2 regions of the Acidilutibacter cellobiosedens genome follow, and region 1 is predicted to be linked to the other one. Evidence: riboswitches for the same ligand, from Rfam matches in the RefSeq annotation. Region 1 holds a riboswitch; the other holds the start of a gene.

Region 1 (6,397 bases):
TACAAGCTATGAAAATTTAATCAAAGAATCAGGGGGAATAAATCTACAGATTCTCGGGATAGGCAGAAATGGCCACATAGGGTTCAATGAACCTAATGCGAATTTTGAAGGGGTAACCCATCTTGTACATTTAGATAAAGGCACTATAAATGCAAACTCAAGATTTTTTAATTCTGTCGAAGAAGTTCCGACCAAAGCTATAAGTATGGGAATAAAAACTATTATGAGTGTAAAAAAAATTTTGCTGTTGGCCAGCGGTATCAAAAAGTCGGAAGCTGTTTACCATGCCGTAAATGGACCGATTACTCCTAAAGTTCCGGGATCAATATTGCAATTGCATCCGGATGTGACGCTTATTTTAGATAAAGAAGCGGCCTATAAAATTAGTAGTAGAAATGAAAAATACAGGAATTTATCAATTGTGGAAGGAAAAAAGTGATAAAAACAATTTTGACAGAGAACATGGGAAGTGATATTATATAATAGACTTATATAATTATAATATTATTTAGGTTCTATATTTATATAGATTAAAAGGGAAAGCGGTGAAAATCCGCTACAGCCCCCGCTACTGTAAACGGTTACGAATTCCATATCCACTGGCGAAAGCTGGGAAGGGGGAAGGAGGCTAAGCCGTAAGTCAGGATACCTGCCTTATTAATAGTGAAAGCATTCTTTCGGAGGGAAGGAAATTGTTTAATGTTGAGTTGTCAAAACTTTTAAGCAAGTTCAGGGATTCCGAGAGAGGGATTCCTTTTTTTATATAGTAAAAGCCTAATGTTGCTAAAATGTTTTAAGGATGTTGTATGTTGATCAATTTTTTGTAAAGGAAGTGAGGAAATGGATTTTTTACTTATGAACCATGGAGGAGATATAACCACATATAGAGATTTATATGATGGAGAACTGGTAGATTTCAGCAGCAATATAAATCCTTTAGGTCCACCGGAAGGGTTATATGATGAACTTAAAAACAATTTTAACAGTTTAACTATATATCCGGATATACAGTATAGAACTTTAAAATCTAATATAGGAAAATATTTAAATTGTGATTGTTCAAATATAGTTGTTGGGAACGGGGCAGTTGAAGTGATAAATAATTTTATTCAATTATTTGATAGAGTAGTGACATTTGTGCCCTGTTTCTCGGAATATGAGAAAAGAGGAAAGGTATTAAAAAAGGAAATATGCAAAATCCCCTTATCTCCGGATTTTACAATAGACATAGATTCAGTAAAAAGAAATTTAAAGAAAGGTGATATCTTAATATTGGGTAATCCCAATAATCCTACAGGGTTAAGGATAGAAGAAGATAAACTTAAATTAATATATGATATTGTTAACTTAAAAGAAAGTTTTTTACTTCTTGATGAAGCTTTTTTTGAATTTTGCCCTAAGGATTATGACAGCATAAAAATGTTTAAAGATAAGGATTATGATAGAATAGCCATAATCAGAGCAGCAACCAAGTTTTTTGCTCTTCCGGGGATTAGGCTCGGATATGCCTGTACTTCCAATAAAATGGCTAGGGAATATGAAAAGGTGGAATTGCCTTGGAGTATTAATTCTCTGGCTGATTGCAGCGGAAGATATATTTTTGGCTGTGAGGAATATATAGAGAAAAGCAAAAATTATATTCAAGGGGAAAGACAATATATGACGAAAGCCCTTATGAAGATAAAATTTATCAATTTATATCCTACTCAGTCTAATTATATACTTATAAAAAGTCGAAAGTTTAATGAGAATTTTCTCTTTTACTATTTTCTGAAGAGAGGAATACTCATAAGAAAATGTTCATCTTTTGACGGCTTAGATGATAAGCATATAAGATTGGCGATAAAGAACAGAAAAAATAACGAAAGAGTTATAAAGATATTTAAAGAATTGGAAAATGTCGAAGAAAATATGAGTTAAATAATTGTTTTGGCAATATTTATATATAGTAAATAATAGTATGAGAAACAAGCGAGGAGAGGGTTTAGGTGGCAAGGTTATATATAGTAGGAATAGGTTCCAAAGGAAAGGATGACATGACTTTAAGAGCAATAGATGCAATAGAAAAATCAGATGTAATAGTAGGAGATAAGACTTGTTTAAAGTATTTGGGAAGTTTGGCAGATGGCAAGGAAATATTTCCAATCAGAATGAAAGAAGGAACTGAAGGGTGTAAATATTCTATAGGGAAGGTAAAAGAAGGGAAAACAACTTCAATATTAGTCTATGGTGATTCCTGTCTTTATGGAATAGCAGGGTATGCCTTGAAAGTTTCTTATGATATCGAAGTAGAGGTAATTCCAGGGATTACAACAGTATCATTTGCCGCAAGTAAATTAGGTGCTCCCATAATGGATGATTTTTGCTATATTAATCTGAGCGATTTTGCTGTTTCATGGGAAGCAATTGAAAAAAGGATACGATATGCATCTATGGGAAATTTTGTTATAGTATTATATTGTTATAAAAAGAGAGAAAAAATATTTTATATTGAGAAAGCTGTGGAGATAATGCTTAATTTTAAGCTTCCTTCCACCCCTGTAGGAATAGTAGAAAATTTGGATGACCAAGACAAAGTAATTATTACTACTTTAGGAGATATTAATTTTGAAGAGATAAGTATGGACAGCATAATTATGATAGGAAATAGTAAAACATATATAAAGAGCGGCAAAGTGATTACTTCCGGAGAAGAAAATGCCTTAACTTTATAGTAAATGAAAAATAAAAATACTGTATTCGAACTATATTCTTGTTCTTAAAATTTATATATGGTAATATATATATTAAGATTAAATATCAATTAAAATCAAGTTGTTTTACCAATGATAAATTTAAATATTTTAATATTTGGCTAAAGGGGAGTAGCTGTAGTAGGGACTACGAATAGGATCAACATACTGGTAAGGATACCTGGTTCTATTTACTTGTTATTGAGAGAGCGAGACTTTTGGTTTGATGATCTATTCATCAAATTAAAAGTCTTTTTTTAAATTTTTAGGGTTTTACTCTAATCAAAGGAAGGGTGGTTGAATGATACGAGAATTTATCAAATCATTTTTTTTAATATTCATGGCGGAAATGGGAGATAAAACTCAAATAATGGCAATGAGTTTTGCTACTCAGTATTCCCTATTGGAAGTATTGGGAGGGGTTTTTATCGGAGTAATATTAAATCACGGAATAGCCATATTACTCGGAAAATATTTTTCAACAATTGTTCCGGAAGAAATTGTCCAAATATCGGCGGGATTTATATTTATAGTATTTGGAATCATGACATTGATGGATGAAAAAAAGGAAAAACAAAAGAAAGAAAAAACGTTTGGGCCTATACTTACAGTAGCATTGGCATTCTTTGTAGGAGAATTCGGGGATAAGACTCAATTATCGGCTATGGCACTGTCGGCGGAAGGAAATCATCCTATTTTTGTACTTATGGGAACAGTTTCAGGAATGATGGCTACCAGCAGTTTGGGGATTTTTGTAGGAAGAAAAATAGGAGAGAAGATGCCGGATATTTCAATTAAGATTATGTCTTCTTTTATATTTTTAATGTTCGGACTCTTTAAAATATGGGATATTACTCCTAATGTATTGATGAGCTGGGAAACAACTTATTTATTTTCTGCAATCTCTATATTAATCTATCTATTGTTTTTAATCAGGCAGTATAAAAGAATGAAATCAGGTCAGAAATCCGAGATGAAGGAAGTTGCATCAAAGCTTTATCTTGAAGTTTTAAATGCTAAAAAGGCTGTAGATGATATATGCTTGGGAGAAGAAGGCTGTAGTGACGCCTGTAGAAAGGAGAAATGTCTTATATGGTCTACACAAAGAGTATTGCAGGAGGCTGTAGATAAAGGAGTTTATTTTAAAGAAAAGGACATTTCTCCGATATATGATTTAAAGAAATATGACTTGGATAAAGTTGTGAAAGCGTTAAGCTTGATAATTAAGGACTATAAAAAATATGGAGTTGAAAAGGACAAGAATTTTGTTATAAATAGAACAAGAGAAAATTTAGAGATGGTTCTATTTAATAAATATATATCTTTTAATGGAAATATAGATAGCTATTTATATAATGTTAAAGCGGAAAATGAAAATGTATATAGAAAAATAAGAGAAAATATGAAGGATGCTTCATAAACATAGTATTATATGATATTATATTCTTATAACCTATAGGAAAGCTATAAATTATATTAACATAAGTTTTCCGTAAATTGGTTTTATAAAAGGCATCCTAATTTTTATTTTTTGGTAAAAGCTTTTTTATAACGAATAGGAAAGTTCTCGCTTATAAATACTGATGTTAAAAAGAACTTTCCGTAAATGAGTTTCAAGAAAAGCTACCTTATGATGCTTTGATAAAAAATTTTCTTATAATTTTAATATAGGGGTAATACTTGTGAAAAAAGAAAGAATGGAATATATAAATAAATTATATAAGAAAAATCCCAATACCGGCGATTATGTAATAGAGGTGGACCTGAACAGCTATGTTGAAATATTTAATGAATGGGATCATTCTTCTTATAAGAGAAGAGATATTTCTCCTGATTTGACTAAGTTTTTGGAAGAATGTTCTAATGATATTCCGGAAAGGTTCAACCTTGAAATCAGTTTTTATCTTCCAAATGAAATCAGAGATGAAAATAAAGAAAAAATTATTACTGAAGGAATTAAAACATGCTATGATTTTTATGCCCATTTTGAACAGAGAAAGCTAAATAGTAATTATAAGAGGATGATTAACTCTGTATTTATTTCTTTTATTCTTCTGCTTTTTTATTTTATATTTACGACGAGAATAAGGTTGATAATATGGGAAGCTTTTGCCCAGGGATTTTTAGTTGGAGGCTGGGTATTTATGTGGGAAGCAATATCGTTTTTCTTCTTTGGAAGAGTGGAGATAAAATCAATTATTAGAAATTACGAACGGTTGAGGGATGCAAGAATATCATTTGCTTATTCAAAATAACAAAATATAGCCTTTAAATAATAACAATTATCAGATGATAATGATGTTTAAAATGGTATCCCTATGGGAATATATAACTTAGATTAGAAGAAATATAATTCGCATAGGAGGTTTTGAATATGGAAAGATTGGTAGGGAAATCGGCACCAAATTTTGAGATGACTGCATGCATGGGGAATGGGAAAGAATTTAAAAAGGTAAATCTTAAGGATTATGCCGGAAAATGGTTGGTCATGTTTTTCTATCCCATGGATTTTACTTTTGTCTGCCCGACAGAGATTACTGGATATAGTAAGAGGTATGAGGATTTCAAGAAAGAAGATGCAGAATTATTGGCTGTAAGTGTTGACAGTCAATATTCTCATCAGGAATGGATTAAGGGTAGTTTAGGACATATTAATTTTCCCTTAGCTTCTGATTTAACTAAAAAGGTATCGAATGATTTTGGAGTATTGATTGAAGAAGAAGGAGTTGCATTAAGGGGACTCTTTATTATTGATCCTGAAGGGGTAGTAAGGTATTCGGTAATTCATGATCTAAATGTAGGAAGAAGTGTGGATGAAACATTGAGAGTACTTAAAGCATTGAAGACAGGTGGAATGTGTCCGGTCGATTGGCAGGAAGGGGAAAAACTTTTATAACAAAGCGGTGATTTCACCGCTTTATTTATGGAGGATAATATGAATATAAATGATGTTTATGAAAAGTTTAATAACCGTTCAGCCCGGCCTAAGGACATAAGGCATAACTATGGAGTATTTTTGCCTTTGATTTATTTAAAAGGAGAATGGCATCTTATTTATGAATCAAGAGCCAAGAGTTTGAAAAATCAACCCGGAGAAATTTCTTTCCCAGGTGGAGCGGTAGAAAAAAATGAAACATTTAAGGAGGCTGCAATTAGAGAAACTTGTGAAGAATTAAATGTAAAAAAGGAGAACATAAAAGTTATCGGAGAATTAGATTACATTATTACATATTTTAATTTTTTTCTTTGCCCTTTTATAGGAACGATTAATGGAATTAGTGTGGATGATATGAAATACAATTCAGATGAAGTTGATCATATATTTACTGTACCGGTGGATTTTTTTATGAATAATGAACCTTCTACTTATCGTGTTGATTTAAAAGCAGTAATAAAAGAAGATTTTCCTTATGAGTTGATTCCAGGGGGAAAGGAATATAATTTCAGAAAAGGGATTTATAGTATTTATTTTTATAAGTATCAGGAAAATATTATATGGGGAATTACTGCGAAAATTACAAAAAATTTTATAGATATAATGAAGGAAAAATAAAATATATAATGAATAAAAAAGACTCTGTGGATATTAAATTTAATATCCCACAGAGTCTTTTTTATTCATTGAAATTTCTTGTAAAAACTAATTTGTAAACATTTGTGTCCAA
Region 2 (6,397 bases), 330 kb from region 1:
AATCATCGGACTTCAATTCCCTTTCCATTTGATTTATAACATTTAAGTCCTTTTGAGACATCTTTTCTTCTCCGTCGGATTTCATATCTTGAATATTTTTTAAGGCTTTTTGCCTATATTCTTCCGACAAATCGCCGGAAATGTTGCTCACTTCTTTATTAAGGGAGGATTGAATCCCCGTCCCGTTAAAAATACTTGCTATTATACTATTATCTTGATCATATTTCTTATTTATATTATCCAAATCCCGTTGGGCATCTAAAATATGATAGGCTCCTTCTTCATAATCATAAGTATCCGAAAGTTTATCTATCAGTTTTTTTAATGTTTTCTTCATCTCTTTTTCTTCTTCTGATGTAATATTGCCGTTTTTTTCTTCTTTTTTAAGATCTTCCACAATATTTTCTACTTTTTTTCCTTCCTCTTTTAAATCCTTATTTATTTCTTCTCCGCTTTGTGCAATATCCCGTTTATTTGAAGGAATAAAAAATATCCCCAGGGAAATAAAAAAAATAATCAATGATATTAAAATCATCTTTTTATCTATCTTAATATGATATTTCTTCCCTATATCTTCCTCTGAAAGAGCTTCCCTCATCTCATCAAAAAAAGCATCATATATTTCTCCATGACAGTTTCTGTATTCCAAATAAGTTGAAAACCTTTCTTTAAACCCTGTATCGTCTCCAATTTCTGCTGTTTCTTCAATGGATGGAATTTTGAAAAGAGAATAAAGCACTCCCAATAATAGTCCCCCTTCAACAATATAAAAAATCTTTTTCCCTACATAAACTATCGGGAATACATGACTTAAAACGGCCATCAAAAAAACCGTGCCGGAAATCCCCAATCCAAAATAGACAGTGGTATTTAATAATCTGTTCAGCCATATCTTTTTTCTCAATTTTTTTAAAACAGTAAAAGCATTATTTTTTTTCATAGCAAGGCCTTCCATGCTTAATAAGTATACTTATTCCCAAGGATATTAAAATCCAGAATATGCAGAAAATACCCAAAGGTTTGTGTCCCAGATAATTTGGCTGACCCAGCTGTGAAGCAGCCGTTCCCGCCGAGGTCATCACGGGATTTAAGAAAAATATAAGGGGAATTCTCCTGTCGAATATCGATACTATAACTAAATTCCTATATTCATAATAATAATAAAAGAATATCAAACTGAATATTATTACCGTACATATAAATATCTTGAGTATAAGCTGTATATGAAAATCACTTTTTCCTTTATACATCATCATGTTTTTAATGCTGATAATTACCATTGCCCATATATATTGGATAATAAGAGGGAAAAGGCCGTACAATCCGCTCATATTGTTTACCGATAAGAGTAAAATCGTATGAGGAAAAGAAGATAATGTAAACATGGCAATATGAAAAAATCCTTTCTTTTCCCATTCCCACAATGTTATGAGAATCGAATTCAATATTAATTGAAATATGGAATAATAAAGATACATTTTACCCGTTAAATCTTCCTCGTAAGAATTATCCGTTAAAATTATCATGAAAAAACACCCTAAAAGAACTATGGTATTAATCAATACATAACTGAATATCAGCTCTCTGTTTTTTTTACTCATCTCTAAAAAATTATTCATTATTCTCACCTGATTTTAATTTCCCCCGGAGGGATATTTGAGGAAGCATAATTCTTCCCTTACCGGTTATCTTAATGGTCAACGGACCATTTTCCGTAAAATTCTTCACTCTGTCACTCTGAAATAATTGAGACGATAATTCTTCCCATTTTTTATCTTTTTGATTTAATGCCTCTATTTTTAAGCTGCCATAATCAATCTTTGCTCTAAGATTCAGGGATTCAATATCCCCTCGCACAGGCATAGGATAGTATAAAAGAAGTTCTTCTCCCTCTTCCAACGTATATTCCCTTATATATTCATCTTCCGAGTATTTAGTATAGTTTTTAACCGGACAAATAACTCCGAAGGGAATGTTTAAATGTTCTTTTTCTTCAAAATCAATTTGAAAGACATTCATTGTATATGTCTTTTCATCTTTATCCTTTATTGTACTAAATCCTATCAGGCAGCAGTTCTTAGGATTACTTTCAGCATAGTAATACTGTTCAAACAGCTGTTTTTCTTCGTCATCTAATTTGACAGCAGTAGAAACCTTGTCCAAATAATTAAAATCGCCGGTATTCTTTAAATTTTCATCCAATCTATATTTAATATCCAATTTTTGTTTTCCGTTTAATGTTCCAATATTTATAACCGTATCTCCTATTATGATGAAGCTGTTATCCAAATCATAAGGGAGAATATTTTGTATTTCACCTGATACAATTGAATTTTCGTCTATAGAAAGTTTCTGCACATAACTTTCTTTTTCATCCCGATTCTGAAAAAATATATGATACACCTCTTTTTTCAATGCAAGAACCTTTTGGTTTAAAGGCATAACATGAATATTGTCTTCTCCATATCCGTCCAAGAATCCATCATTCAGCTGAAATTCCGAATTCTCTTTAGTTCCCTTTACATATGCAACTCCTGTAGAGAAAACTCCTTCTCCGTATTCCTTTATCTCAACCTTTCCCACATTGCTTCCATAGATATTTTCTCTAAAAAAAGCTATTAAAAATATCAAAGAAAAGGCTCCTATTGATATTCCAAATATTTTACCTCTTTTTTCTCCCAATCCTATAATAAGAAATATTAAATAAACTATCAGTAAGGACAGAAATATATAAACCAAATTATAACTGGGTTTCAACAGAGAATTTCCTATAAAAAACATATTTTTCCACTCATTTTCCCTGTTAAAAATATTTTCAGGTTTGATCAAATCGTTAAGATTTAAATATGTAGCATATTTTTCAATTGATTCTTTTATGTTATCTAAGGATATCGTTTCCAAATTTTCGTTTACGGGTACAACGTTACCTTCTCCCAAATGCCAAATCTCTTCTTGATTTAAATTTTTAAATATTCCGGTTAAAGTTTTATATTTGTAGGTTTTGTTTCCAATGAAAATATTGTGTCCTCTTTTAACCCATTGAATAAGATTTTGCCCGAATTCTTCCGGTAATTGTTCTGAATTGTAGTTCTCTATAAAAACCATATCTAAATTTTCAAGTTCTTCTTCATTCAGGCTGAGGTATTTGGTCAAATCAACTATTTCTATATCTTCCATGGGAATAAAATTTAGTTTCAATTGGCTGAGATAATTCAATCTCTCCGGTTCATCGGATAATATTCCTAAGACGGTTGTTTTCTCGGAAATAGGTTCAAATGGGATTTCGACGGAATTTATCTTCTTTCCTTTATTCTCTAACGTTACTTTTATTTTACCCTCGGAATCAGGTATGGGAATGGAAAAATAATATACTTTTTCACTATTATCATCTATCTTTACGGGTTCATAATATTTCCTGTTTTCAGTTTCTATGCGGATTATACCTTCATCTATACCTGAATTTCCGGTACTTACGGTGATTTTTAACGGATTTACACTTTTCAGCTTTACTTTTCCGCCAAATCCGATGATTCCTGTAATTCTTGTTTCGCCGCTTCCATAGGATATCCCCCATGAAGATAATATTATAAAAATTAACAAACCTATTCCAACTAATTTTTTCACATTCCCACACTTCCTCTTAAAAATAAAACCCTCTTCCAAGGAAGAGGGTTTAAATTCATTTCACTCAACCTTCCCTTTCCTCTAAGTCGGAGTATCGAGAAGAAATACAACACCAAGTTTTCTGGCTTTCAGATCATCTTTAGGTCGAACCTTCCCATTTGTATACAAACAGTGGCAAAAACACCAACCTAAATTCCTGATTACAGCTGCGACTACAGCAAGGGCTTTTCACCCTTTTCCTTATTGTGCTATATTTTATCTTTTCCATATATTAAATTACTTTCATCAACATTATATTCCATGCAAATTAATATTGTCAAGGAGTTATAACTATAGGCTCCCCACAAAGGATAGAATCTTTCACGTCTATAATCCTTTGGTTTGAAGAACCCCTGAATTTCAGCATAATGCTCCTTTTATCTATCTCAAAGGGACCGTCTATGAGAATATCCGTACATCTCATTAATCTCTCCCAATCCGGTCTGTCATAGAAACTTTCAATTATTTTCTCATAAGTATATCCCGTATAAGTTATGACATTTAGCCCCATTTCCTTTATTTTTTCTCCTAAAACCGCAAAACTTTCAGCTTGCTCAAGAGGTTCTCCTCCGCTGAAGGTTATTCCGTCTAAGAGAGGATTATCCTTTACCATTTCCAAGATATCTTCAATATTTATCAGTCTGCCGCCGGTAAAAGAATGAGTCTCCGGGTTATGGCATCCTTTACAGTTGTGTTTACAACCTTGAGAAAAAACTACCAGTCTTATACCGGGTCCGTCAACTATAGATTCTTTAATTATTCCTGCTATTCTTAAAAAATCAGTCATATCTGTCTCCCTATTTTACAGAGCAGGAAAAATGTTTAACTCTGTCCCTTTCCTCTGCCCTTTTTGCATCATTGAAACGGTCTAAGGTCCCCACCAAATATCCTGTAATACGTCTGATCCTCTCAAAAGGTATATTGCCTTCTTCCCTCCCGCATTTAGGACAGGTATCGCCGATAATTCCGGTATATCCGCAGACGGGATCTCTGTCCACGGGATGATTTATTGAACCATAGCCTACTCCGGATTCCTTCATTACTCTTATAATTTTTTCAAAGGCTTCTAAGTTTTGAGTCGGATCTCCGTCTAACTCCACATATGTTATATGTCCCCCATTTGTAAGAGAATGATATGGAGCTTCCGTTTTTATCTTATGAAAAGCGGTTGTTTCGTAATATACAGGAACATGGAAACTGTTTGTATAATATTCTCTATCCGTTATCCCTTCAACGGAACCAAATATTTCTCTGTCCATTTTAACAAATCTTCCCGCTGTCCCTTCCGCCGGAGTAGCAAGAAGGGAAAAATTCATCTTATATTTTTGGCTTGCTTCGTCCATTCTCTTTCTCATATGCCCTATAATTTCAAGGCCTAATCTTTGCGATTCCTCGGATTCCCCATGATGTTTTCCCGTAAGTGCTTTCAAACATTCGGCAAGGCCTATAAATCCCATAGTCAAAGTCCCATGTTTCAATACTTCTCTTACCTCGTCTTCTTCTCCTAATTTATCCGAATCAATCCATATTCCCTGCCCCATGAGGAAGGGGTAATTTTTTACCTTTTTGCGCCCTTGCATCTCAAATCTTTCCAACAATTGATCGATAACTAAATCTATAACCTTATCAAGTTCCTTAAAGAATATATCCAGATTACCTTTGCTTTTCAGCCCCAATCTCGGCAAATTGACAGTAGTAAAGCTTAAATTCCCTCTTCCGTATATTATTTCTCTGTCGGGGTCATAAACATTTCCTACAACTCTTGTTCTGCATCCCATATATGCAATCTCCGTTTCCGGATGGCCCTGTTTATAATACTGAAGATTATACGGTGCATCCAAGAACGAAAAATTAGGAAACAGTCTCTTTGCACTTACTCTGCATGATAATCTGAACAGGTCATAATTTGGCTCCCCTTCATTATAATTAACTCCTTCCTTAACTTTAAAAATCTGTATCGGAAATATGGGAGTTTCTCCGTTTCCGAGGCCGGCTTCCGTAGCAAGAAGAAGATTTTTCATAACCATTCTGCCTTCCGGAGACGTATCGGTTCCATAGTTAACGGAACTAAAAGGTATCTGAGCTCCCGCTCTGGAATGCATAGTATTTAAATTGTGTATAAATGCTTCCATTGCCTGAAAAGTTTTTCTGTCCGTTTCTTTCAACGCATTTTTTTCTGCAAATTTTTGGGCTTTTTTTATCAATAAAGGATCTTTTATAAGATCAGAAAGATAATTAAATTCCGCTTCTTTATACTTCTCGTTATTTGCAATGGAGGGCTTCAATCCCTTTTCTTTGTGAATGTTATCAAAGATATCTATAATTTTATCTTGAATTTCTCCATCCTCCGTCAACAACTCAAAGACTTTTAATAAATTTACTCTATATAATTTTACATATGTTTTTTTAACCCCCGGTGCCATTCCGTAGTCAAAATTCGGTATGCTCTGACCACCGTGCTGGTCATTCTGATTGGACTGTATAGCAATACAGGCTAAAGCGGCATAACTTTGAATGTCGTTAGGTTCTCTCAAAAATCCATGGCCGGTACAAAACCCTCCTTTAAACAGCTTTACGATATCTATCTGGCAGCAGGTAGTAGTCAGCATAAGAAAATCCAAATCATGTATATGAATATCCCCTTCTTTGTGAGCTTTGGAATGTTCGGGCTTTAATATAAACAAATCATAAAACTGTTTCGCCCCTTCGGAACCAAATTTAAGCATGGTACCCA

The links. A riboswitch is a leader RNA that binds a small molecule or an ion and turns the genes downstream of it on or off. The one in region 1 is predicted to bind cobalamin.
Region 2: it holds a riboswitch for cobalamin, as region 1 does, so the genes downstream of both, EQM13_RS16710 (hypothetical protein) here and EQM13_RS15085 (pyridoxal phosphate-dependent aminotransferase) in region 1, are expected to answer to the same signal.

Annotation. Positions count from the first base shown of each region.
Region 1 covers NZ_CP035282.1:3,126,703-3,133,099, reverse strand. The annotation lists gene nagB (glucosamine-6-phosphate deaminase) at 1-439, shown strand, start outside; cobalamin riboswitch at 494-671, shown strand; gene EQM13_RS15085 (pyridoxal phosphate-dependent aminotransferase) at 841-1,920, shown strand; gene EQM13_RS15080 (precorrin-3B C(17)-methyltransferase) at 1,989-2,714, shown strand; gene EQM13_RS15075 (TMEM165/GDT1 family protein) at 3,034-4,152, shown strand; gene EQM13_RS15070 (hypothetical protein) at 4,415-4,987, shown strand; gene EQM13_RS15065 (peroxiredoxin) at 5,107-5,628, shown strand; gene EQM13_RS15060 (NUDIX hydrolase) at 5,668-6,285, shown strand; gene EQM13_RS15055 (CAP domain-containing protein) at 6,373-6,397, opposite strand, start outside.
Region 2 covers NZ_CP035282.1:3,459,766-3,466,162, forward strand. The annotation lists gene EQM13_RS16700 (hypothetical protein) at 1-940, opposite strand, end outside; gene EQM13_RS16705 (hypothetical protein) at 927-1,619, opposite strand; gene EQM13_RS16710 (hypothetical protein) at 1,612-3,624, opposite strand; cobalamin riboswitch at 3,719-3,897, opposite strand; gene nrdG (anaerobic ribonucleoside-triphosphate reductase activating protein) at 3,941-4,450, opposite strand; gene EQM13_RS16720 (anaerobic ribonucleoside triphosphate reductase) at 4,461-6,397, opposite strand, start outside.